Regions from separate parts of the Eubacterium sp. AF19-12LB genome, predicted to be linked through region 2. Evidence: predicted binding sites of a transcription regulator. Region 2 holds the regulator's gene; each other region holds the start of a gene.
The links. The regulator Rex, encoded in region 2, represses fermentation and respiration genes when NADH is low (regulators of the CRP and FNR family bind a similar motif). The targets are predictions, from matches to a motif close to ATTGTTAANNNNTTAACAAT.
Positions count from the first base shown of each region.

Region 1 (7,675 bases), on a different contig from region 2:
CTTATGTTGGATATGAGGTCGCAGGAATACCAGGAGCAATCTGCAGTACATTTGCAGTAGCATTACCATCATTCATAGTTATTATTCTTGTCGCAAGAGCTTATAAAAAATTTAAAGATAATAAAGTCGTTGTTGCAGTGATGAACGGAATAAAACCGGCAGTCGTAGGACTTGTCGGAGCAGCGGTTTTATCTGTTGCAGGAAATGTATTTACCGTTGGAAACTCAGTTTCAAAAATATTAACATCGGATAATCTTATATCATTAATAATAGTTATTACGTCAGCAGTTATGGCGATAAAAAAGAAAAATCCGGTAATCATTATATGTATTGGAGCCTTGTTGGGCATTATATTAAAATTTGCAGAAAGCATAATAATGTAGAACTGCAAATTAATTGTTTAAATCTTAAAATAAAAAATTAGGAGGGTTTTATGGAAAATTTATACGACAAAGCAAGCGAAATTTTAAATCAGGTAAAACAGGCGGTTGTTGGCAAAGATGATGCAATAGATAATATATTTGCGGCAATTTTAGCCGGTGGACATATTTTGATAGAAGATATGCCTGGAGTAGGAAAAACAACAATGGCTTTATCATTTGCAAAAGCAATGGGAATATCAAAGAAAAGAATACAGTTTACTACGGATATTATGCCGTCAGATTTGGTAGGTTTTTCAATTTATGATAACGAAACAAAATTATTTAAATATCAGTCAGGAGCTTTGATGTGTAATTTATTTTTGGCGGATGAAATAAATAGAACATCACCGAAAACACAGGCAGCGTTATTAGAGGTAATGGAAGAAAAACAGATAACAGTAGATGGTGTTACAAGAAGTCCGGGGAAACCATTTGTTGTAATTGCAACAGAAAATCCGGAAGGCTCAGCGGGTACACAACCGTTGCCGGATTCTCAATTAGACAGATTTATGATTTGCATTCACATGGGGTATCCGTCAGTTGATGAGGAAGTAGAAATTTTAAAAAGAAGACAAAAAGGAAATCCAATAGAAAATGTAAGACAGGTTTGTACTGCAGAAGATATTATTGCAATGCAAAATGAAATAAATGATATTTATATACATGATTTAGTATTTGATTATATTGCAAGGATTGCAAAAGCAACGAGAGAAGATGAATTACTTAAAGCAGGCTTAAGTCCAAGAGGAACAGTTGCACTTGCAGGTATGAGCAGGGCATTAGCATGGATGGACAAAAGAAATTATGTTATTCCTCAGGATGTAAGCAATGCATTTGAGCCGGTTGCATTACATCGAATTACATTAAGCACAAAAGCAAAAGTAGGAAATGTAAAAAAAGAAAGCATTACAAAGAAAATAGTGGCACAGGTTAAAGCACCAATTGTTAGAAATAAGTAGAGAGGACGCTATGATAAAAAGATTAATAGAGTATATTATTTTGATTCTACTTACGATAATATTATTTTTCTTATACGATGATGAGATAGTAGGAATGATGCTTGTTATGGAGATAGTGTATTTACCGGTTTCTGTTATTTATATAAATTTGTGCAAATTATTTGTAAATGTACAAATGAAAAATTTGCAGCCTGTTGTAGAAAAAAATGAAAAATGTTCAATATTATTTGAAACAAGCAGTAAAGCATTTATTCCTTCGGTAAATATTGTGCTAAATATAGCTGTCAAAAACAGATTTACGGGAAAAAGTAAAAAGATAAAATTACGTGGGAAAACAAATGGAAAAAATAAGAATGAAATATATTATGACGTTGAGTTTAACCAGTTCGGAAGCGTAATTATCTCATTTGACAGTTATGAAGTACTAGATTGGTTTGGCATTTTTTCTTTAAAGAAAAAAGTCGAAGAGAAAGAAAATATATTAATATATCCGGAATTAAAACTTGTAAATGTAGAGGTAAAACAAAGTACAAGAAAATTTATAACTGAGGCGGACTATTATTCTACATATGAATCAGGAGATGACCCGTTAGAAACTTATCAGATAAGAGAATATAGAGAACAGGACTCAATACATGATATACATTGGAAACTATCAGCAAAAAATGACAAGCTTCTTGTTAAAGAAAGGGGAAAACCTGAAGGGTGTGCAGTGTTGATATGGGTTGATTTCTGTGGCAATAGCAAAGATAAAAAAAGCATAATTGAATCAATAGAAATTGCAACCGATATTTCATTTTCACTGCTTCAGGAAAAATGCAACAATGTGGTTTCATGGTATGACGGACAAAGATTGAAAACAGTTAATTTTAAGATAACATCATTGGAAAATTTATACCAAATGCTAAACGAAATATTGATTACAGATGTACACAAACTGCAGGAAGAAAATAGTTATGCATTAAATGATAAATTAGAAAAAGAAAACTATAGCACTGTCATAGAAATGAAATCTAATGGAATTATAAAAATTAATGATAGTGAACTTAGAATAACGAAAAACAAAAATAAAATACAATGGAAAAAATTATATTTTGAAGTATAAAAAACAAATTTATATTAATAAAATTGTCTGAATTATGTTTTAAAATAAAATAGTAAAATAGTTTATTACTAATTTTAAAATTAGCAAATTTCGTTGAAAGGCTTATATAAAATTATGGAGAAAAATGCATTGAAGGGTTGGAATAATAAAAGCATACTAGATGTTGGTGTTAAAATCTGTATTTTAGCTTTTTTAATTGTGACTTTATTTAATACAATTTTTTACGAATTTAAAATAAATGCAAATATAAAAAGATTGATATTAACTGTATCAATAACATTAATTATTGCGTATATATTTGTATATTGTTTTAAATATATTTACAAATGGATACTTATAATTGGGGGAATGAGTTGTGTAACTTTAGTTACATGGACTTTCGAAAATCCTGAAGTTGCATGTGCTCATCTTATAAGAGGTATTTCGCCTATTTCTGAAGCCTATTATTCTATTTATAAAAAATATAATAATATTTTAAATTCAAATTATATCCTTGAGTATTCAAATTTAAATAAAATAGGAATTAATAAATATTTGTCATTAAAAGAAATAACTAATGTAAATGATAACTGGGAATTTTGGGTTATTGTAACATTAGTGATTTTTGTGATTTCGATTACATTTGTCTTAATTACAAAAAAGGAAAAAGGATTTTTCGTGGTTACTTTATTTATGGTAATTCCTATTGCATTAACATGTACTGTTGGAGCATTCCCATCAACTGAAAACTGCTTATTTATAATTGGCGGAGTAATGGTATATAGATTATATTTTGTTTTGAAAAAACATGGAAATGCAATTGGGAGCATAGTTGCCGGAGGGATAGTTTTAACTGTTCTTATGTGTTTGGCTTTTGGAATGAGACCATATATTAAGGAAAATAAAAAAATAAATGAACTTAAATATATTGAGGTAAAATCCAGTATTCAAAATTTTCAACTTAAAGAATTACCTACACAGATATTATCGTTTTTTGGAGGACCGTTTAGAAATGATAAAATAGTTTTGAATGGTAATTTGAATAATAGTAGTGAACGTACAATTACGGGAACAAAAATGCTTAAAGTAACATTAACTCAAATGCCAGAGGGAACGTTTTATATTAAAAATTTTGTGGGTGAAACTTATAAAAACAATAAATGGAGTGAGTTTAGTTTATCTGATTTAGAAAAAGATTCTAGTGGCTATAGATTGATGAAAGAAGCTGACAACCGAAAAAGAATATATGGTGAAACCTACAATAGAATAAATCATTCAAGAGTGCCGGCAGCATTACAAATTGCAACATTAGATGTTTTTACAGAATGTAAGAATATTGCATTTGTGCCATATTATGCAAAAGTCACAGATGATGATACGGTGAATGGACATGGAAATCTAAATTTTATAAGTGGAGAGAATTCAAAAACATATCAGAAATATAATTATTTTCCAATGGAAGATGCTATGGCATTAGATGAGATGGATTATGGTAGTGATTTTGAAGACTGGAAAATTTATGAAAACAAAGTGGCGAAAATTGTAGATGAGCAGATTCCGGACAAATTGAGTAAAATAAGAGAATATAAAAGTAAGATATATTCTGACAATATAGATGATGTATCAAGTAATATTGATAAATTATTTTCAAATGGATTTAAATATACTTTAATGCCGGGAAAGACTCCGTCAGGGCAGGATGTATCAGAGTATTTTTTGACAGAGAGCAGAAAAGGATTTTGTGTTCATTTTGCTACAACTGCAACATTAATGTATAGAATGTGTGGAATTCCAGCAAGATATGTGGAAGGATTCGCAATCCCATCGAGTGCATTTGAAAGAGATAAAAATGGACATTATACGGCAGTTGTGACAGATAAGATGGCGCATGCATGGACAGAAGTGTTGAATTCATATATCGGGTGGGTTGTTAAAGATCATACAATAGCTGACACATCCTTAACTGAAGCTGAATCTGTTAATAGCCCGGAAGAAAAAGAGACTGAAAATTTAACTAATAAAATTGTAGAAGCAACAACTTCACAGACACAGGCTAATGAGACACAAAGCAATGAAAATAAAAATACTGATTTAGAAAATTCAAATGAGAGTGACACTAAAAATAGTGATAATACAAACATAAACGAAAATAGAAAAGTGATGGTTGGCATTATGTTGCTAGTTATAATTGCAGTCGTGATTTTATTTGTCGAATTTAATGCATTAAAGAAGAAAAAATTACGAAAATGCAGAAATATGTCTGCTGTTGAAGCGTATACTTATCTTTATTGCGTTGGAAGAAGAATGTGCGCAGGCAAAAATAATTTAAAAAGAAAAACATTAAGTGGTGCAAATCCAATAAATGTGAAGGCTAGAAGTTTAAATAAAGGAAACAGAGAAGAATCAAATATAAACAAGAAGAATAATTTGAATAAACAGACAATTGAATATGATGAATTTGAATATATAATGAATGAGTTGGATATTGTGAATAAAGAAGAGTGGAACTGGTTATACAAAAAGGCTTTGGAAGAAAAATTTTCTGATAAAAAGATAGAAAGTGAAGATGAGAAAAAAGTATATTTTATTTATATTAATTTTAGAAATAAATTAATTAAGAAAATGAAAAAAGATAATAGATATGGTAAACTAATTTGGCTTAGAATTAAAGGAATGTAAATTTTATAAACTATAGAAATGTTTTTCCTTTAATTATTTAAAAATTCGATATTTTTCACCTAATTTTTTATATTTCACTAGACAAAGAAAATATAATTTGTTAAAATTATAACAATCTCAGTGGACATAGGGATAACTGCGTGAATTAATGGTATTCACACAAATTTTACATATATTTTAAATGCGGTTTATTGCAAGATATATTGGCCTATGTTATCATTGAACAAGAGTGTGTCGTAAGGGATTACTTAGAATATATATTACAAAAGCGACGCGTAATTAAATTATTTTATATGGAGGATATTTATCATGTCAAAGAAAGTAGTTATTGCAGGCGCATGCCGTACAGCTATTGGTAAAATGGGTGGAGCTTTAAGCACAACTCCAGCACCTGTTTTAGGTTCTATCGTTATTAAGGAAGCTCTTAACAGAGCAGGCGTTCCAGCTGATCAGGTTGATCACGTATATATGGGATGTGTTATCCAGGCAGGTCTTGGACAGAACGTTGCACGTCAGGCAGCACTTAAGGCAGGACTTCCAATTGAAACACCAGCTGTAACAGTTAACGTTGTTTGTGGTTCAGGTCTTAACTGTGTAAATATGGCAGCACAGATGATTCAGGCAGGAGATGCTGATATCGTAGTTGCAGGTGGTATGGAAAACATGTCAATGGCACCATATGCTTTACCACAGGCTAGATTTGGTTACAGAATGAACAACGGAACAGTTGTTGATACAATGGTTAATGATGCTTTAACAGATGCATTTAACAATTACCATATGATGATTACAGCTGAAAACGTAGCTGATCAGTGGGGACTTACAAGAGAAGAATTAGATGAATTCTCAGCTAACTCACAGCAGAAATGTGAAAAGGCTATGGCTGAAGGAAAATTCAAAGATGAAATCGTTCCTGTTGAAGTTAAAACAAGAAAACAGACAATCATCGTTGATACAGATGAAGGACCAAGAGCTGGAACAACAGTTGAAACTCTTAGCAAGTTAAGATGCTGCTCAGGTAAGCCTGATGGAGTAGTTACAGCAGGTAATGCATCAGGAATTAATGATGGTGCAGCAGCAGTTGTAGTTATGAGCGAAGAAAAAGCTAAAGAATTAGGTGTTACACCAATGGCTACATTCGTAACAGGAGCACTTGGTGGTGTTGATCCATCAATCATGGGTGTTGGACCTGTTGCTTCTACAAAGAAAGCATTAGCAAAAGTTAATATGACAATCGATGATATGGACTTAATCGAAGCTAACGAAGCTTTCGCAGCACAGTCTGTAGCAGTTGCAAGAGACTTAAAATTCGACATGAGCAAAGTAAACGTAAACGGTGGTGCAATCGCACTTGGACATCCTGTTGGAGCTTCAGGTTGCCGTATCCTTGTTACATTACTTCACGAGATGCAGAAGAGAGACGCTAAGAAGGGTCTTGCTACATTATGTATCGGTGGTGGTATGGGATGTACTACAATCGTTGAACGTGACTAATAAAAAATAAATGAAATGCAGATGATGGATTGTTAATTGAAGTTAATAACTTTTTAATCTGTTAGAGAATAAGTTAATAATTTTTACATATGCATTTCGTCTTAAGCAATCAGGTGAGCTCTTTCACATATTGAAATAACGGTGATGGGGCTTACCTGTTTGAAGTGTAAATTGTTTTTTTGAGATGGCTCAATATAACAAATATTTTACTTTTATAGCCCAAAGCGTAGAATGCTATTTGCTTTGACTTTTATATTAAGGAGAATAAATATGGAATTTATCACATATGAACAGGAAGGATTTGTAGGTGTTCTTACAATCAACCGTCCAAAGGCACTTAATGCTTTAAATAGCCAGGTACTTACTGAATTAGAAGAAACAATTGATGCAATTGATATTAATACAACAAGAGCATTAATTATCACAGGTGCAGGCGAAAAATCATTCGTTGCAGGTGCAGATATAGGAGAAATGTCAACACTTACAAAAGCAGAAGGTGAAGCTTTTGGTAAAAAGGGAAATGATGTATTTAGAAAGATTGAAACATTAGAAATCCCTGTAATCGCTGCTGTTAATGGATTTGCATTAGGTGGTGGATGCGAAATTTCTATGAGCTGTGATATTAGAATCTGTTCTGAAAATGCAATTTTTGGACAGCCTGAAGTAGGTCTTGGAATTACACCTGGATTTGGTGGAACACAGAGACTTGCAAGAATTGTTGGACCGGGAATGGCTAAACAGATGATTTATACAGCAAGAAACATTAAGGCTGCTGAAGCTTTAAGAATTGGTCTTGTTAATGCAGTATATCCTGTAGAAGAATTAATGGATGCAGCTAAGAAGATGGCTAATGGAATCGCTATGAACGCTCCAATTGCTGTCAGAGCTTGCAAGAAGGCAATTAACGAAGGACTTGAAGTAGGTATGGACGATGCAATCGTAATCGAAGAAAAATTATTCGGTAGCTGCTTCGAAACAGAAGACCAGAAGGCAGGAATGGGTAACTTCCTTGAAAAAGATAAAGAAAAGAAATTAAA
Region 1 covers NZ_QUGP01000005.1:124,200-131,874, reverse strand. The annotation lists gene DWX29_RS06600 (chromate transporter) at 1-383, shown strand, start outside; gene DWX29_RS06595 (MoxR family ATPase) at 434-1,381, shown strand; gene DWX29_RS06590 (DUF58 domain-containing protein) at 1,392-2,486, shown strand; gene DWX29_RS06585 (transglutaminase-like domain-containing protein) at 2,616-5,144, shown strand; gene DWX29_RS06580 (acetyl-CoA C-acetyltransferase) at 5,454-6,638, shown strand; gene DWX29_RS06575 (enoyl-CoA hydratase-related protein) at 6,909-7,675, shown strand, end outside.
Region 1: the regulator Rex is predicted to act here: its motif matches at 5,241-5,260, upstream of DWX29_RS06580 (acetyl-CoA C-acetyltransferase).

Region 2 (7,675 bases):
TTGTAAAAATAACCGTATACAGCAAATGGGATAATAAATATTGATAAATAAAAATAATTATAAATAAAATTCCCGCTGTTATCAAAAGCAATTTGTACCATACTAATTATCGGAACAAGCATCATGGCAGTTTGAAGAAGTATAATATTAAATTTGTTTTCATCTTTAAATTTTAATTCAATTCCAATAAGAATTAAGAGCGCTACGGCTATATTAAAGAATTCATTGAAACTAAAACAATATAAGGTCGTTAAAGCAATATAATAAAACATATTTGTAATACTGAATACAGCAGAAAAATTGTTATCTACTTTCATTTTAACAAACCCGGTAATAATAATAGAGGATATAAAAAGTAGTAGGATGCAGTAAGACAAAATAATCACTGTGCTATTTCCTGCATAAAGTTTATAGTCAGGCATTGTAGCATTAAAAGTGAATAAGCATATTATATTGAATATATTGCAAATTGAATTTTTGTGATATTCATCTTGAATATTAGTGTAATAAAATATTGATTCTGTTACTACAAAAAATGCAGAGAGAAAAAGCAATTTGTTCCAATCGCCTGAAGCGTGACAAAAATAAGTGCCAAATAAAATGGAAATTGTAATACCTGCCTGACCAATAATTGCAAAAATATATGATTTTGTTTTAGATAATACACAAACAAATAATGCCCATACAAATATAAATAAATATAATGTTATTTCGTTAATAATTTTAAAATACATGTTACTCAGCAACAATGAAATGAATATTGCCCCTGTGCCACATCCACTAATTGAAATATAAAGCTTGTTATGTGAATCTTTTTTTAGAAGAAAAATTCCGGCTATCATAAGTGCAAAACTGAAAATATATAAAATTAAAATTTTTGCAGTATCAGATAACATTGGCAATACTAAAGTGGCAAATAAAATTAAACTGATAAAAATTAATACAGAGGCAAAAATTCCCATTAAAGATTTGCCCATGAGTAATTCAAAATTATTGAAATTTTTAGTTGAATTTTTTCTAACACCATTGTCAATGCTAGTGCCTGTAGTAGAAGTGACAGGTGAATAAGGATGAACCTGACCCTTAGAATAATAAGGCTGTGGTGCAGAACTGTGCCCGGCAGAATAATAAGGTTGTGGATTAACCGGAGGTTTGTCCGCAGAATATGTATTATTATGTTCGGTTTCATTCTCAACAGATAATTTTAAAAGATTTAACTGGTTGTTAAGATAGTCTAATTCTTTTGTTAAGTATTCAATTTTATTTTCGATTATAGCTTTGTCTATGTTTTCTTTATTGTTAGAATACTTTTCAATTAAATCATTTAGTTCTAATCTGGTTTTAATTAGCTTTTCTTCATATTGTAAAATATCGTGCATAAATACCCCTTTTATATACAGAAATAATAAAAAAATAATTTCTGTATGTATACATTATTTTTGAATAAATAATATGCCCGCTACTAAAATACGCATTGTATATTTTGTAGAGAGCATATTGTAAACATTTGTTAATTAAATTGACTGTTATTCAATTACAGTACCAATTTTTCCTCTGATTGCATCTTTAGCTTTAGCAAGGTTAGAAATGATAGCCTTTCTTCCCTTCTTTGCTAATACGAAATTGAGAGATGCATCAATCTTAGGAAGAGAAGTGATAGGATCAAAGTATCCTTTATCAATTAAATCTTCAGCTTCTTTTGTAGTTAAAGTACCGAGTTCTTTAACTTCTCCGTCTACATCAATTGTAAGATTATCACTTGATGTAAGAATCATAAGAGCATCAGCATCTAACATGTCTGCAAGTTTAGCTGCTGTATAATCTTTTTCAATAACAGCACTGGCACCTTTTAATCCTGTACGCTGTTCAAGAACAGGAATTCCACCGCCACCTGCTGCGATAACTAACTGATGAGCATCAACTAAAGCCTTGATTGCATCAATTTCATAAATATCAATTGGCTTAGGACTTGCAATGATTCTTCTGTAGCCTTCATCGCCTTCTTCGTATTCAACGTAGTTACCTTTTTTCTTCTCATTTTCAGCTTCTTCCTTAGTCATAAGACGTCCGATAACTTTAGAAGGAGCGTTAAATGCTCTGTCAAAAGGATCAACTCTTACCTGAGTAATAATAGTACTTACAGGTTTATATAATCCTCTTGAAAGTAACTCTGAACGAATTGCATTCTGTAAATCGAATCCAATATATCCCTGACTCATTGCACTACAGATTGACATAGGTGCAACAGTTCTGTCAGGGTCAAGTCTTGAAAATTCAGTCATTGCAGTCTGAATCATTCCGACCTGAGGACCATTACTGTGAGTAATAACAACATCATATTTTTCTTCTACCAAATCTGCAATAGCTTTTGCAGCAAGTTTTACACGTTCCTGTTGTTTAGGAAATGATTCACTAAAAGCATTTCTTCCTAAAGCAACTACAATTTTTTTGTTAGCCATAAGTAGTCTCCTTTACTGATATCAGGATAAAACCTGATGTAATTTGAGGTCCGTTGAGACCAAAATCTTATAAATATTTTAACTTATAATAAGGAAAAATACAATAAATAAACCGTTTATTCGTCAAGTAAATCGGATAATTCTTCCCATTGAGCCATTAGCTTGTCGAGAGTTTCGCTAATTTTATCCTGTTCTTTACTGATTTCGTTTAATTTAGCTGAGTTTTTAGCAATTTCAGGGTCAGCTAAAAGTTCATCTAATTCATTTAAACGCTCTTCATTAGTTTTTATCTTTTCTTCAACTTTTAAAATATCATTTTTCAATTTTCTAATCCTTGCCTGTTCGGCTTTCCTTTCTAAATAATTTTGCTTATTAGTAGAAGCAGAAGGAGTATTAGAAGAAGTTTGCTCTTCTTTTGGAGCATATATTGCTGTAAGTTCGTCCTTCTTTTCTTCGTAATAGTCATAATTTCCAATATAATTTACAATTGCTTTATTTGTTAATTCAATGATACGTGTGGCAGTTTGATTAATAAAATATCTGTCATGAGATACATAAAAAATTGTGCCGGTATAATTGTTTAATGCGTTTTCAAGAATTTCTTTTGAAACCATATCAAGATGGTTAGTAGGTTCATCTAATATAATGAAATTAGCTTCTGAAAGCATTAATTTTGCTAAAGAAAGACGACCTTTTTCTCCACCACTTAAATCTCCTACGCGTTTAAATACATCATCACCTGTAAACATAAAAGCGGCTAACACATTTCGGATTTTTGTGTTTGTAAGATTAGGATAAGAATCGCTCACTTCATCAAACAAAGTATTTGAATCATTTAATGTATGATGTTCCTGATCATAATATCCGATATTAACGTTTGTTCCGAGAGTAAAAGAGCCGCTATCTGCAGCAATTAGTCCGTTTATAATTTTTAAAATTGTAGTTTTTCCGGTTCCGTTATCACCGATAAGAGCAACACGTTCACCTCTCTTAATTTCAAAAGAAATATTGGAAAATAATGATTTGTTATCAAATGACTTTGCTAAATTTGAAACACTTAAAACATCATTGCCACTCGTACAGTTTGGTTCAAGTCTAAGAGTCATGGCATTTTCATATGTATCAGGATTATCGATTACTTCCATTTTACTTAAAGCTTTTTCACGACTTTCAGCACGCTTATAAAACTTTTCCTGTTTATATGAGCGAAGCTTGGCAATGACTTCTTCCTGATGCTTTATTTCAGCCTGTTGTTTGATATAGAGTTTAATTGCTGCTTCTCTAAGTTCTTTCTTTTTAACAGCGTAAGCTGAATAGTTGCCATCGTAAACATGGCAGTGTGTATTTTCTATTTCAACAATCTTAGTTACAATCTTATCTAAGAAATAACGGTCGTGGGCAACGATTACAACAGCTCCGTTATAGTTAGACAAATAAGTTTCCAGCCATTTGATAGAATTTAAATCAAGATGGTTTGTAGGTTCATCCAATAAAATAATATCCGGTTTTTGAATTAAAAGTTTACATAGTGCAACACGGGTTTTTTGACCTCCGGATAAAGTTGAAATTTTTTTATTAAAATCACTGTCTTCAAAACCAAGTCCACGAAGGGTACCATCAACTTCACTTTTGTATGCGTATCCGTTTAACAATTCAAACTGATGATGTAGATTTGTGTAACTGTTAACTATATCATCATAGCTGTCGCATCCATTTGCCATTAAGGATTCATATTCCCTTAATTTATTTTCCATATCTATAATATTTTGTTTTACGGAACGTACTTCTTCATATATAGAATTGTCTGTATCTAAATTCTGATATTGGGCAAGATAACCAACAGACTTATCCTTTCCGATAATTACATCCCCTGAATCGGATGAAAGTTCATTCATTATTATTTTTAATATAGTAGACTTTCCGGCTCCATTATTGCCTACAATGGCAGCTTTTTCATGGTCATTTACAAAAAAACTGCAATCGTCAAGAATAACTTCTTCACCATAAGCCTTGCTTATATGATTGCATGATAAAATCATAGGAATCCTCCTGTGTTTGTAGTGTTTTTATATAATCAGCAAAAATAGGCTGATACCACGTAAGATTATAAAACGAAAAGCTAAAACAATCAATGAAATACTGTAAAAGAACAGTGTCAAAAAGAATGATAAATATTTGACAATGTTTGCCCTAAAACATATAATTGAAGTGGTTAAATAACGAAGGAGAACGGAAATGAGAAAAATATCCAAGGCGGTAATCACAAGATTGCCAAGATACTATAGATATTTAGATGAATTAATACAGCAGGATGTCGAAAGAGTTTCGTCTAAAGAATTAAGTGACATGATGAATGTTACGGCCTCTCAGATACGACAGGATTTGAATAATTTTGGTGGGTTTGGACAACAGGGGTACGGATATAATGTTAAATATCTGTATGATGAAATCGGAAAATTATTAGGACTTGATGTGACGCATAAGATGATAATTGTAGGTGCAGGAAATCTTGGACAGGCAATTGCAAACTATGGAAATTTCAGAAACAGAGGATTTGAAATTACGGCTTTATTTGACAAAAATAAAGATTTAATTGGTAAAAAAACAGTAAATGGGACTGAAATCAGAGACATTTCTACTATAATAGATTATGTGAAAAATGAAAATATTGAGATTGTGGCATTGGCACTTCCTAAAGGACCGGCAACAGATATTGCTGGAAAATTAGTCGAATGTGGAGTGAAGGCATTTTGGAATTTTGCTCACACTGATTTAGGATTTAGCGATGACATAATAGTTGAGAATGTTCATTTATCAGAAAGCTTAATGAAACTTACATATAGAATATCAGAAAAAGCAAATAAAAATAAATAAGAGGTGAAGTACTATGGAAAGAATAATTTCTGGTACGGATATGAAAAAGGTTGATGAATATACAATTAATGAAGTTGGAATCCCAAGTTTAGTATTAATGGAAAGAGCAGCAAAGAGTGTTGCTGATTTAATTGAAGAAACAACAGATAAAAACAGTGAGGTAATTGCTATTGCCGGAACTGGTAATAATGGTGCCGACGGCGTTGCAGTTTGCAGGATGTTATACATAGATGGATATAACACCTGCATTTATATTATGGGAAACATAGATAAGGCAACACAGGAATTCAAAACACAGATTGAGATAGCACAGAAAGTTGGAATTGAAATCAAAGATGCTTCAAGACTGACAAGAGATGAAATGGATAAGAAACATGTAATTGTTGATTCAATATTTGGAGTCGGATTATCAAGAAATGTAGAAGGCGATTACAAAAAGTTAATTGAAGCAATAAATCAAAGCAAGGCAAAAGTTTATGCTGTAGACATTCCATCAGGCCTGAACGCAGATACAGGAAAAGTGATGGGTGTGGCTGTTAAAGCTGATTATACTGTATGCTTTGGAGAACTTAAACTTGGAGCAGTTCTTTATCCGGGAGCAGATTATTGTGGAAAACTATCATTTGATAATATAGGTTTTCCGGATGTTTCCTATAAGAAGTGTGAAACAGTTTATAAATACCACACAAGCGATGATTTAAAACTAATTCCGAAACGACCGAATTATTCTAATAAAGGTACATATGGAAAACTTCTTGTTATAGCAGGTAATAAAGATATAACAGGGGCAGCGTTTTTATGTGCAAAGGCAGCGTTTAGGACAGGAGCCGGACTGGTAAGGATATTTACTGCAAAGGAAAATCGTGAAGTAATACAAAAACTATTACCTGAAGCAATGGTAAATGTATATGATACAGATGATTTTGACAAAAAGGCTTTAGATGCCTGTATAGAATGGGCAAATGTTATTGCAATTGGTCCGGGAATTGGAACGGGTGGAATACAAAAAAATATGGTTGAAGCAGTTCTTGAAAGCAGAAAGAACACGGTAATAGATGCAGATGGAATTAATGTTATTTCACAAAATGTTAAACTAAAAAAAATGCTTCATAAGAATGTAATATTGACACCGCATTTAGGCGAAATGGCCAGATTTGAAAATAAAACGATAGATGAAATAAAGGACAATCTTGTAAAAAGTGCTTTCAATATTAATTATATGTACAATGCAAATGGAATTCTAAAAGATGCAAGAAGCGTTGCTGTTACGCAAGATGATATATACATAAATATGACAGGAAACAGTGGCATGGCGACTGCAGGCTCGGGAGATGTGCTTACTGGAATTGTTGCAGGATTGTTGGCTATTGGGTGCAATGTAGAAAACGCTACAACGCTTGCACCATACATTCATGGAATTGCCGGAGATTTGGTAGCAACAAAGATGCCTAAAGCCTCTATAATGGCTACTGATATAATTGAGGAAATAAAAAATATTATGCCTCAGTAAATAATTGTGACACAATAATGATAAAGTTTCATTTAAAACTGTACATAATAGAGATAATTTGAAATTGTAATGTAATAAAAAACGATAAAGATATAAATTCAAATAATTTATAAACGTGGAGAAGAAGAAAATGAAAAGAGAAATATGTGAAGAAGAATATTTTAGGGGCTATGCAGAAATCAATCTGGATGCAATATACAAAAATGTATATGAGATGAAAACAAGACTTAATAAAAATACAGGAGTTGTTCTTGTAATAAAAACAGATGGGTATGGGCATGGAGCAGTGCCTATAGCTAAAGCACTTGATGATTTGTGCTATGGATATGCAGTTGCAACTCCATATGAAGGCAATAATTTAAGAAATCATGGACTTAATAAACCTACATTTTTATTAGGTTATGCGGATGAATCATCGTACGATATGATTATAGAAAAAGAATTAATTCCAGCAATTTTTTCTTTAGAAATGGCAACAAAATTATCAAAGCACGCACAAAAACTTGGCAAAGAAGTAAAGATTAATATTGCTGTTGACACGGGAATGAGCAGAATTGGTTATATTCCGGGAAGTGATGCAGTAAAAGAAATTGTTGAAATAAACAAACTTCCTTTTATAAAAATAGAATCTATATTTACACATTTTGCAAAAGCAGACTATGTTGACAAGTCATTTGCTGACAAGCAGTTTGATGAGTTTGTAAATTTTGTTGATGAAGTAGAAAAAAATGGAGTTAAGATTCCGATACATCAGTGTGCAAATAGTGCAGCAATGATGGAAATGCCAAAGACTTCATTATCATTGTCAAGAGCAGGAATTTCAATGTACGGA
Region 2 covers NZ_QUGP01000002.1:279,905-287,579, reverse strand. The annotation lists gene DWX29_RS03045 (DUF2339 domain-containing protein) at 1-1,379, opposite strand, end outside; gene arcC (carbamate kinase) at 1,527-2,459, opposite strand; gene DWX29_RS03035 (ABC-F family ATP-binding cassette domain-containing protein) at 2,576-4,498, opposite strand; gene DWX29_RS03030 (redox-sensing transcriptional repressor Rex) at 4,695-5,333, shown strand; gene DWX29_RS03025 (NAD(P)H-hydrate dehydratase) at 5,347-6,843, shown strand; gene alr (alanine racemase) at 6,974-7,675, shown strand, end outside.

Region 3 (7,675 bases), on a different contig from region 2:
AGGTTATTATGGCTATAAATGTTCAGAAAGAGTATGCTTATGGAACAGTAAGAATAACTATATCACATGAAAATACAAGAGATGAAATTGACAGGACAGTAGAAATAATGAAAAAGTTAATAAAACTGCAAAGAGAACAGTAGAAAACTAATGAATTATATAAAAGTAAAAGCATCCGCATAAACATCATTGTTATAAAATAAGTTTGTGGGGATGTTTTTATATGTATTCAATAATCTTTGAATTTCAACAGTAAAATTATGAAATAAAACAGTAAAATTATGAAATAAAACAGTAAAACTATGAAATAAAACAGTAAAACTATATCATAAAATATCAAATAAATATAATGAAACAGAGAAAAATGTAATAACTTTGTTACCTAAATATTACATAAGTCCGAAATTTATTAAATAAAGATTAACTTTGTCAAAATCTGTTGTTTTTTGTTGTTTATATGATAGAATGGCTATGGCTATTACGAAAATTATTGGCCTTAAATAACATTACTTAAAGAAAAGGCAGATTACAATAATGCTGGTTAGTAAGAGGAAAGATAATATGAAAATGATGAATAATAAGAAAAACAATAGGACAAGTATAGTTTTAGGCACGATAATGATTGCTATCATAGCAGCTATTATTATTTGTGTAGAAGGAGCAGGATTTGGGCTTGAATCTAAAATGATTAAATCATTAGCAGATAATATACATGAAAATGTACCTGAGGCACAAACTTACAAAAGTAAGTATAGAAAAGCAAACAGACATGATAGTGAAAATGAAACTACAAGAACAAAAAGAGAATATGGAAAATATTTGTTTGTAGGAGATTCCAGATATAAGGGAATGGAAAAAGCAAATGCGACAGATGAAGATGTGTTTATTTGTGAAGTTGGTGAAGGATACGACTATTTGATAAACCAGATGAATAATATAAAGTATGAGATTGATGATAATACAGCATTAATTATAGGATTAGGAGTTAATGACTTAGTAAACATCGACAAATACGTAGATAAAATAAATGAAATGTCACAGACATTTGATTGTCAGATTTATTATATGCTTGTAAATCCTGTAGATGAAGAACAGGAGACATATAGTGGTTATCACATTAAGAATGATGACATAGATTATTTTAATCAGGAAATCATAGACAGATTAGATGAAAATGTCATTGTAATAGACACAAACAGTTATTTGAATGCCATCGGATTTGAAACTCAGGATGGACTTCATTATACAGAAGAAACTTACGAAAATATTTATAATTATATAAAGTCACAGTTATAAAATAATTGTGTATGACACAGGCGGAGGAAGAGATGTTATTTTGCAGTAATCAGTTTATATTTTATTTTTTACCGATAGTGATATTGATATATTTTTTAGTACCAATGAAGTTTAAAAATATATGTTTATTTATCGCAAGCTTAATATTTTATGCAGTCGGTGAAATGAAATATGTTCCATTAATTTTATTATCGCTGACAGTAAATTATTTTGCAGCTATTTTTATCAGAAAATTTCAATATGATAATCAGATACTTGAACATAATGGAGAAGAAAAAAATAATTATGACAAAATAACATTAATCGTAGCTTTAGTATATAACTTCCTGTTTTTATTTGTGTTTAAATATTTTACTTTTTTTACGGGAATAGAAACAAGTCTTACATTACCACTTGGAATTAGTTTTTACACATTCCAGATAGCATCTTATGTTATTGATGTTTATACAAAGAAAACAAAAGCAGAAAAGAACTATATTAACTTAGGAGTTTATCTTTGTATGTTTCCGCAACTTATCGCAGGACCGATTGTTGTATATAAGGACATTGCTAAACAGATAAGAAAAAGAAAAGTATCATTACTTTTATTGCAGGATGGAATAAGAATTTTTATTATGGGTCTTGCATCAAAAATGCTTTTGGCAAATATAATGGGAATGTGCTGGGAGTCAATCAAGACTTACGGAATTGCAAGCATATCAACTCCAATGGCATGGATTGCGATGTTTGCATATACATTCCAGATTTACTTTGATTTTTATGGATATTCACTTATGGCAATAGGTCTTGGAAAAATGTTGGGATTTAAAATTCCAAGAAACTTTAACAATCCATATATATCAACATCCGTTACTGAATTTTGGAGAAGATGGCATATTACTCTTGGAAGCTGGTTTAGAGATTATGTTTATATTCCGCTTGGTGGTAATAGAAAAGGATTTGCAAGAACAATATTTAATATGTTTGTGGTATGGGGACTTACGGGATTGTGGCATGGAGCAAGCTGGAATTTCGTATGTTGGGGATTGTTGTTCTTTGTATTATTGACAATAGAAAAGCTTGGATTAAAAAATATATTAGATAAATATCCTGCACTTGGACATTTATATATAATATTTATAATTCCGATGAGCTGGATGATATTTGCACTTGATAAAATGGGAGACATAAAATTATATTTTGCAAAATTATTCCCAATGATTTCACATGTAAGCACAGAATTTGTAAACAAATTAGATTATGTTGATGCGATAAAACATTACGGAATATTCTTTGTATTTGCAGTTATCTTTAGTTTAAGTATTCCAATGAAGATATTTGAAAAATATAGAAGAACAAAAGTAGCGTCAGTAATTTTGATTATAATATTCTGGGTATGTGTGTATAGAATGAGTACAGCGGCAAGCAATCCGTTTTTGTACTTTAGATTTTAAAAATGATAATAACCTCTTAGCGGATTAAGGTTTAAGTTAATATTTATATTTTAACAGGAGAAAACAGATGGATAAAAAGGCTATATTTGATAAATATGGATTCTTGATTGTGATGGTTGTATCTGTTGTGATTTTTGGAATATTTCTGGGAACAAAAGACATAATAAAATACAACGAAACTAAAAAGATAGCGGAACAGGAAAGTAAAGAGAATAAAGGAAAAAAAGTAATCCAAAGTGATACCGGAGAAATCCGGATAGTTACGGATGAATCGGGAGAAACTCAGACAGAAGCCGTTACAGAGGAAAAACAGCATCGTGATTTTGTAACTGTAGATGAATCATATTTGGATGGAGCCTTATTTATAGGAGATTCAAGAACACAGACAATATCTTTGTATGCAAATTGGGATAAAACAGTATTTTACGCAGAACAGGGTGTGTCCGTATGGAAGATTTTAGATGAAAAAATCGTTAAATCAGGAAAGAAAAAAATAACTGTAAAAAAAGCCCTTGAAAAAAATAAATTTGAAAAAATTTATATAATGCTTGGAATAAATGAAATTGGAACAGGAACAGCAGATACATTTGCTGAGCAATATGGTAAAGTAATAAATACTATTAGAGAAAAACAGCCTGATGCAATAATATTTATTCAAAGTATTATGCATGTGACAAAAAAGAAAGACAAAGAAGAAACTTATATAAAAAATAAGGAAATAGATAAAAGAAATAAGAAACTTAAGGAACTTACAAACGGATACGACATAATATGGCTTGATGAAAACGAAGTGTTTGATAAAAAAGATACAGGGGCTCTTGACCCTAAATACACAAGTGATGGAGTTCATCTTATGCCTTCATGTGTGCCAAGATGGAAACAGTTTTTCCTTGAACATGGAATAGTAAAATAGGATAAATTAATCTTTATAATAAAAATGAAAAAACTACAAAACTTCAGATTGTTAAATGAAGTTTTGTAGTTTTTTTAGTTATTCATTAATATTTTTAAAATTAAAATGTTCTATAAGTTGTGCGGCTTTGTCAAAACCATATCCTATATTATCAGCAACATGGGCATCGGAGCCTACAGCCACAAGTTTTCCACCAAGATCTTTATAAAATGAAAGCATATCAAAGTGGGGATTTACAAAATCCATTCCTTTTGCAAGTGCACCGGTATTAATTTCTAAAGCAATATTTTTATGAATTATTTCTTTAAATATCTGTTCGACAATGTTGAAATAATCACTACAATTATAGTTTTTATCTTTATTTGGCGCATATCTGACTATGTAGTCTAAATGGCCTAATGTATTGAATGAATTAAACAATTTTAATGCATCAAGTAAAGTTGAAAAATAAGTCCTGAAAGCATCAGCTTCATTACGATTTTCCCAAAATTCAGAATAATATGGGTCCATGTTGTCTACAATATGACAGGAGCCAATGACATATTCAAATGGATATGATTGTAAAAAATCAGCATTTTTTTTGTAGTTGTCGCATGTAATGCCAAGCTCAACTCCAATATGAAGATTGATTTTTGAAGAGTATTTATCTTTTAATATGTTTAATTCATTAAAATATGAATCGGTATCTATATCAAATGATTCACCCGGAACAGGCCAGAACCAGTCCTGGTGGTCAGTGATGCAAATATCTTTCATATTTAAACTTATGGCTTTGTTTATTATATTTTCCAAATTCTCATCTGAATCAGCAGAAAATTTAGAATGTACATGAAAATCAGATAACATAACGTATATTCTCCTTATGTAATATGTATTGCAACTTGTTAATGTTTCAGATTCAGGTATAAATATATATTCCAAACACGTTGTTTTTCTTATTTTGCTGCGCCGTTTATAATAAATAAAAAAGTAAAACTCGCCTAAAGGCTCAAACATTACTTTTTTATTTACACTATGCTCGCAAAATTGCGAAAAACTTCCTATCGTTTGTTATATATATTTATACCTGAATCTGAAATAATTACAAATTAGCAAAGAAAAAAATTATGAGTAGAATATAACAAATTTTGCTGAAAATTACTATATTAATGAGAAGATAAAAGTAAAAACGTTTTATTTGTCAAAAAATTAACAAAATATGAGAAAAATGCAAAAAACTTCTTGATATTTGGAAAGTATTTATGTAGAATAATCAATAGGTTAATATTAATTAACAAAATATATCTTATTTAATAGGAGGACAATTAAATGTCAGTTAAAGTTGCAATTAACGGTTTTGGACGTATCGGACGTCTTGCTTTCAGACAGATGTTTGGAGCAGAAGGTTATGAAGTAGTAGCTATCAATGACTTAACAAGTCCTAAGATGTTAGCTCACTTATTAAAGTATGATTCATCACAGGGTAAATATGACAAGGCTGAAACAGTTTCAGCTACAGATGATTCAATCATCGTTGATGGAAAAGAAATCAAGATTTACGCAGAAGCTGATGCTTCAAAGTGTCCTTGGGGCGAATTAAAAGTAGACGTAGTATTAGAATGTACAGGTTTCTATACATCTAAGGCTAAAGCACAGGCTCATATCGATGCTGGTGCTCGTAAGGTTGTTATTTCAGCTCCAGCTGGAAACGATCTTCCAACAATCGTTTACAATACAAACCACGAAACATTAAAGGCAGATGATACAATCATTTCAGCTGCTTCATGTACAACAAACTGCTTAGCACCTATGGCTGATGCACTTAACAAGTACGCTCCAATCCAGAGTGGTATCATGTTAACAATTCATGCTTACACAGGTGACCAGATGACTCTTGACGGACCACAGAGAAAAGGTGATTTAAGAAGATCAAGAGCTGCAGCAGTTAATATCGTACCTAACTCAACAGGTGCTGCTAAAGCTATCGGATTAGTTATTCCAGAATTAAACGGAAAATTAATCGGTTCTGCACAGAGAGTTCCAGTTCCAACAGGTTCTACAACAGTTCTTACAGCTGTAGTTAAAGGAAAAGATATCACAGTTGAAGGTATCAATGCAGCTATGAAGGCAGCTTCAAACGAATCTTACGGATACAATGAAGACGAAATCGTATCAAGCGATATCGTTGGAATGAGATATGGTTCATTATTTGATGCTACACAGACAATGGTATCAAAGGTTGATGATGATACTTATGAAGTACAGGTTGTTTCATGGTATGACAATGAAAACTCATACACAAGCCAGATGGTTAGAACAATCAAATACTTCTCAGAATTAGCATAATAAATAAGAAATCTTTAAATAAGATCCATAAGGGTCCGGTCTTAATTGGACCGGACCCTTTTATATTGCGCTGATAATATGAATGTCACATCTATATGGATGTACATTTCATGGGCGCATATAATCTTGGAATAAAGTTTATACTGATTCCGGGATTTATGAGACTACGCGCATGACGCGCTTAAATGAAAGGAGCACATATAATGCTTAATAAGAAATCAGTAGATGATATCAATGTAAAAGGACAGAGAGTGTTAGTTCGTTGTGACTTCAACGTACCATTACAGGATGGAAAAATCACAGACGAAAACCGTTTAGTAGCAGCTTTGCCAACAATAAAGAAATTAATAGCTGATGGTGGAAAGGTAATCCTTTGCTCACATCTTGGAAAGCCAAAGGGAGAACCAAAGCCGGAATTATCATTAGCACCAGTTGCAGTAAGACTTTCAGAATTATTAGGACAGGAAGTTAAATTCGCAGCAGATCCTGAAGTAGTAGGACCAAATGCTAAGGCTGCAGTTGAAGCAATGAAAGACGGAGATGTTATTCTTCTTGAAAACACACGTTATCGTGCAGAAGAAACAAAGAACGGAGAAGAATTCAGCAAAGAATTAGCTTCACTTTGTGATGTATTTGTAAATGATGCGTTCGGAACAGCTCACAGAGCACATTGTTCAAACGTTGGTGTAACAAAATTTGTTGACACAGCAGTTGTAGGATACTTAATGCAGAAGGAAATCGATTTCCTTGGAAACGCAGTTAACAATCCGGAAAGACCATTCGTAGCTATCCTTGGTGGAGCAAAAGTTTCATCAAAGATTTCAGTTATTGAAAACCTTCTTGAAAAGGTTGATACATTAATCATCGGTGGTGGTATGGCATACACATTCATGGCTGGTCTTGGTGAAGAAGTAGGTAAATCACTTCTTGAAGAAGATTACAAAGAATATGCTGTAAACATGATGAAGAAAGCTGAAGAAAAGGGTGTTAAGTTATTAATCCCTGTCGATACAGTAGTTGGAGATAACTTCTCAAATGACTGCAACTTCAAGGTTGTAGGACGTGGAGAAATCCCAGCTGATATGGAAGGTTTAGATATCGGACCAAAGACAGCAGAATTATTTGCTAATGCTATTAAAGGAGCTAAGACAGTTGTATGGAACGGACCAATGGGATGTTTCGAAATGCCTAACTTTGCTAATGGTACAATTGCAATTGCTAAAGCTATGGCAGATCTTAAAGATGCTACAACAATCATCGGTGGTGGTGATTCAGCAGCGGCAGCTAACCAGTTAGGATTTGGTGATAAGATGTCACATATTTCAACAGGTGGTGGAGCTTCTCTTGAATTCCTCGAAGGTAAGGAATTACCAGGTGTTGCAGCAGCAAACGATAAGTAGGATATACAATATTATATAAGGCATCATCAGCAGTTAAAGGCTTAATATGCTTTTAACTGATATGTCTTAAATATAGAGGAGATTATATAATTATGAGAAAGAAAATTATCGCAGGTAACTGGAAAATGAACAAAACTCCTAGTGAGGCAGTTGCTTTAATCAATGAATTAAAACCTTTAGTAGCTAATGAAGATGTAGATGTAGTATTTTGTGTACCAGCTATTTCAATAGTACCGGCTATGGAAGCAGCAAAGGGTTCAAACATCAACATCGGTGCTGAAAATATGTATTTTGAAGAAAGTGGTGCA
Region 3 covers NZ_QUGP01000010.1:16,864-24,538, forward strand. The annotation lists gene DWX29_RS10200 (cysteine desulfurase family protein) at 1-143, shown strand, start outside; gene DWX29_RS10205 (hypothetical protein) at 562-1,296, shown strand; gene DWX29_RS10210 (MBOAT family O-acyltransferase) at 1,329-2,729, shown strand; gene DWX29_RS10215 (GDSL-type esterase/lipase family protein) at 2,797-3,642, shown strand; gene DWX29_RS10220 (histidinol-phosphatase HisJ family protein) at 3,721-4,488, opposite strand; gene gap (type I glyceraldehyde-3-phosphate dehydrogenase) at 4,951-5,967, shown strand; gene DWX29_RS10230 (phosphoglycerate kinase) at 6,171-7,367, shown strand; gene tpiA (triose-phosphate isomerase) at 7,457-7,675, shown strand, end outside.
Region 3: the regulator Rex is predicted to act here: its motif matches at 4,819-4,838, upstream of gap (type I glyceraldehyde-3-phosphate dehydrogenase).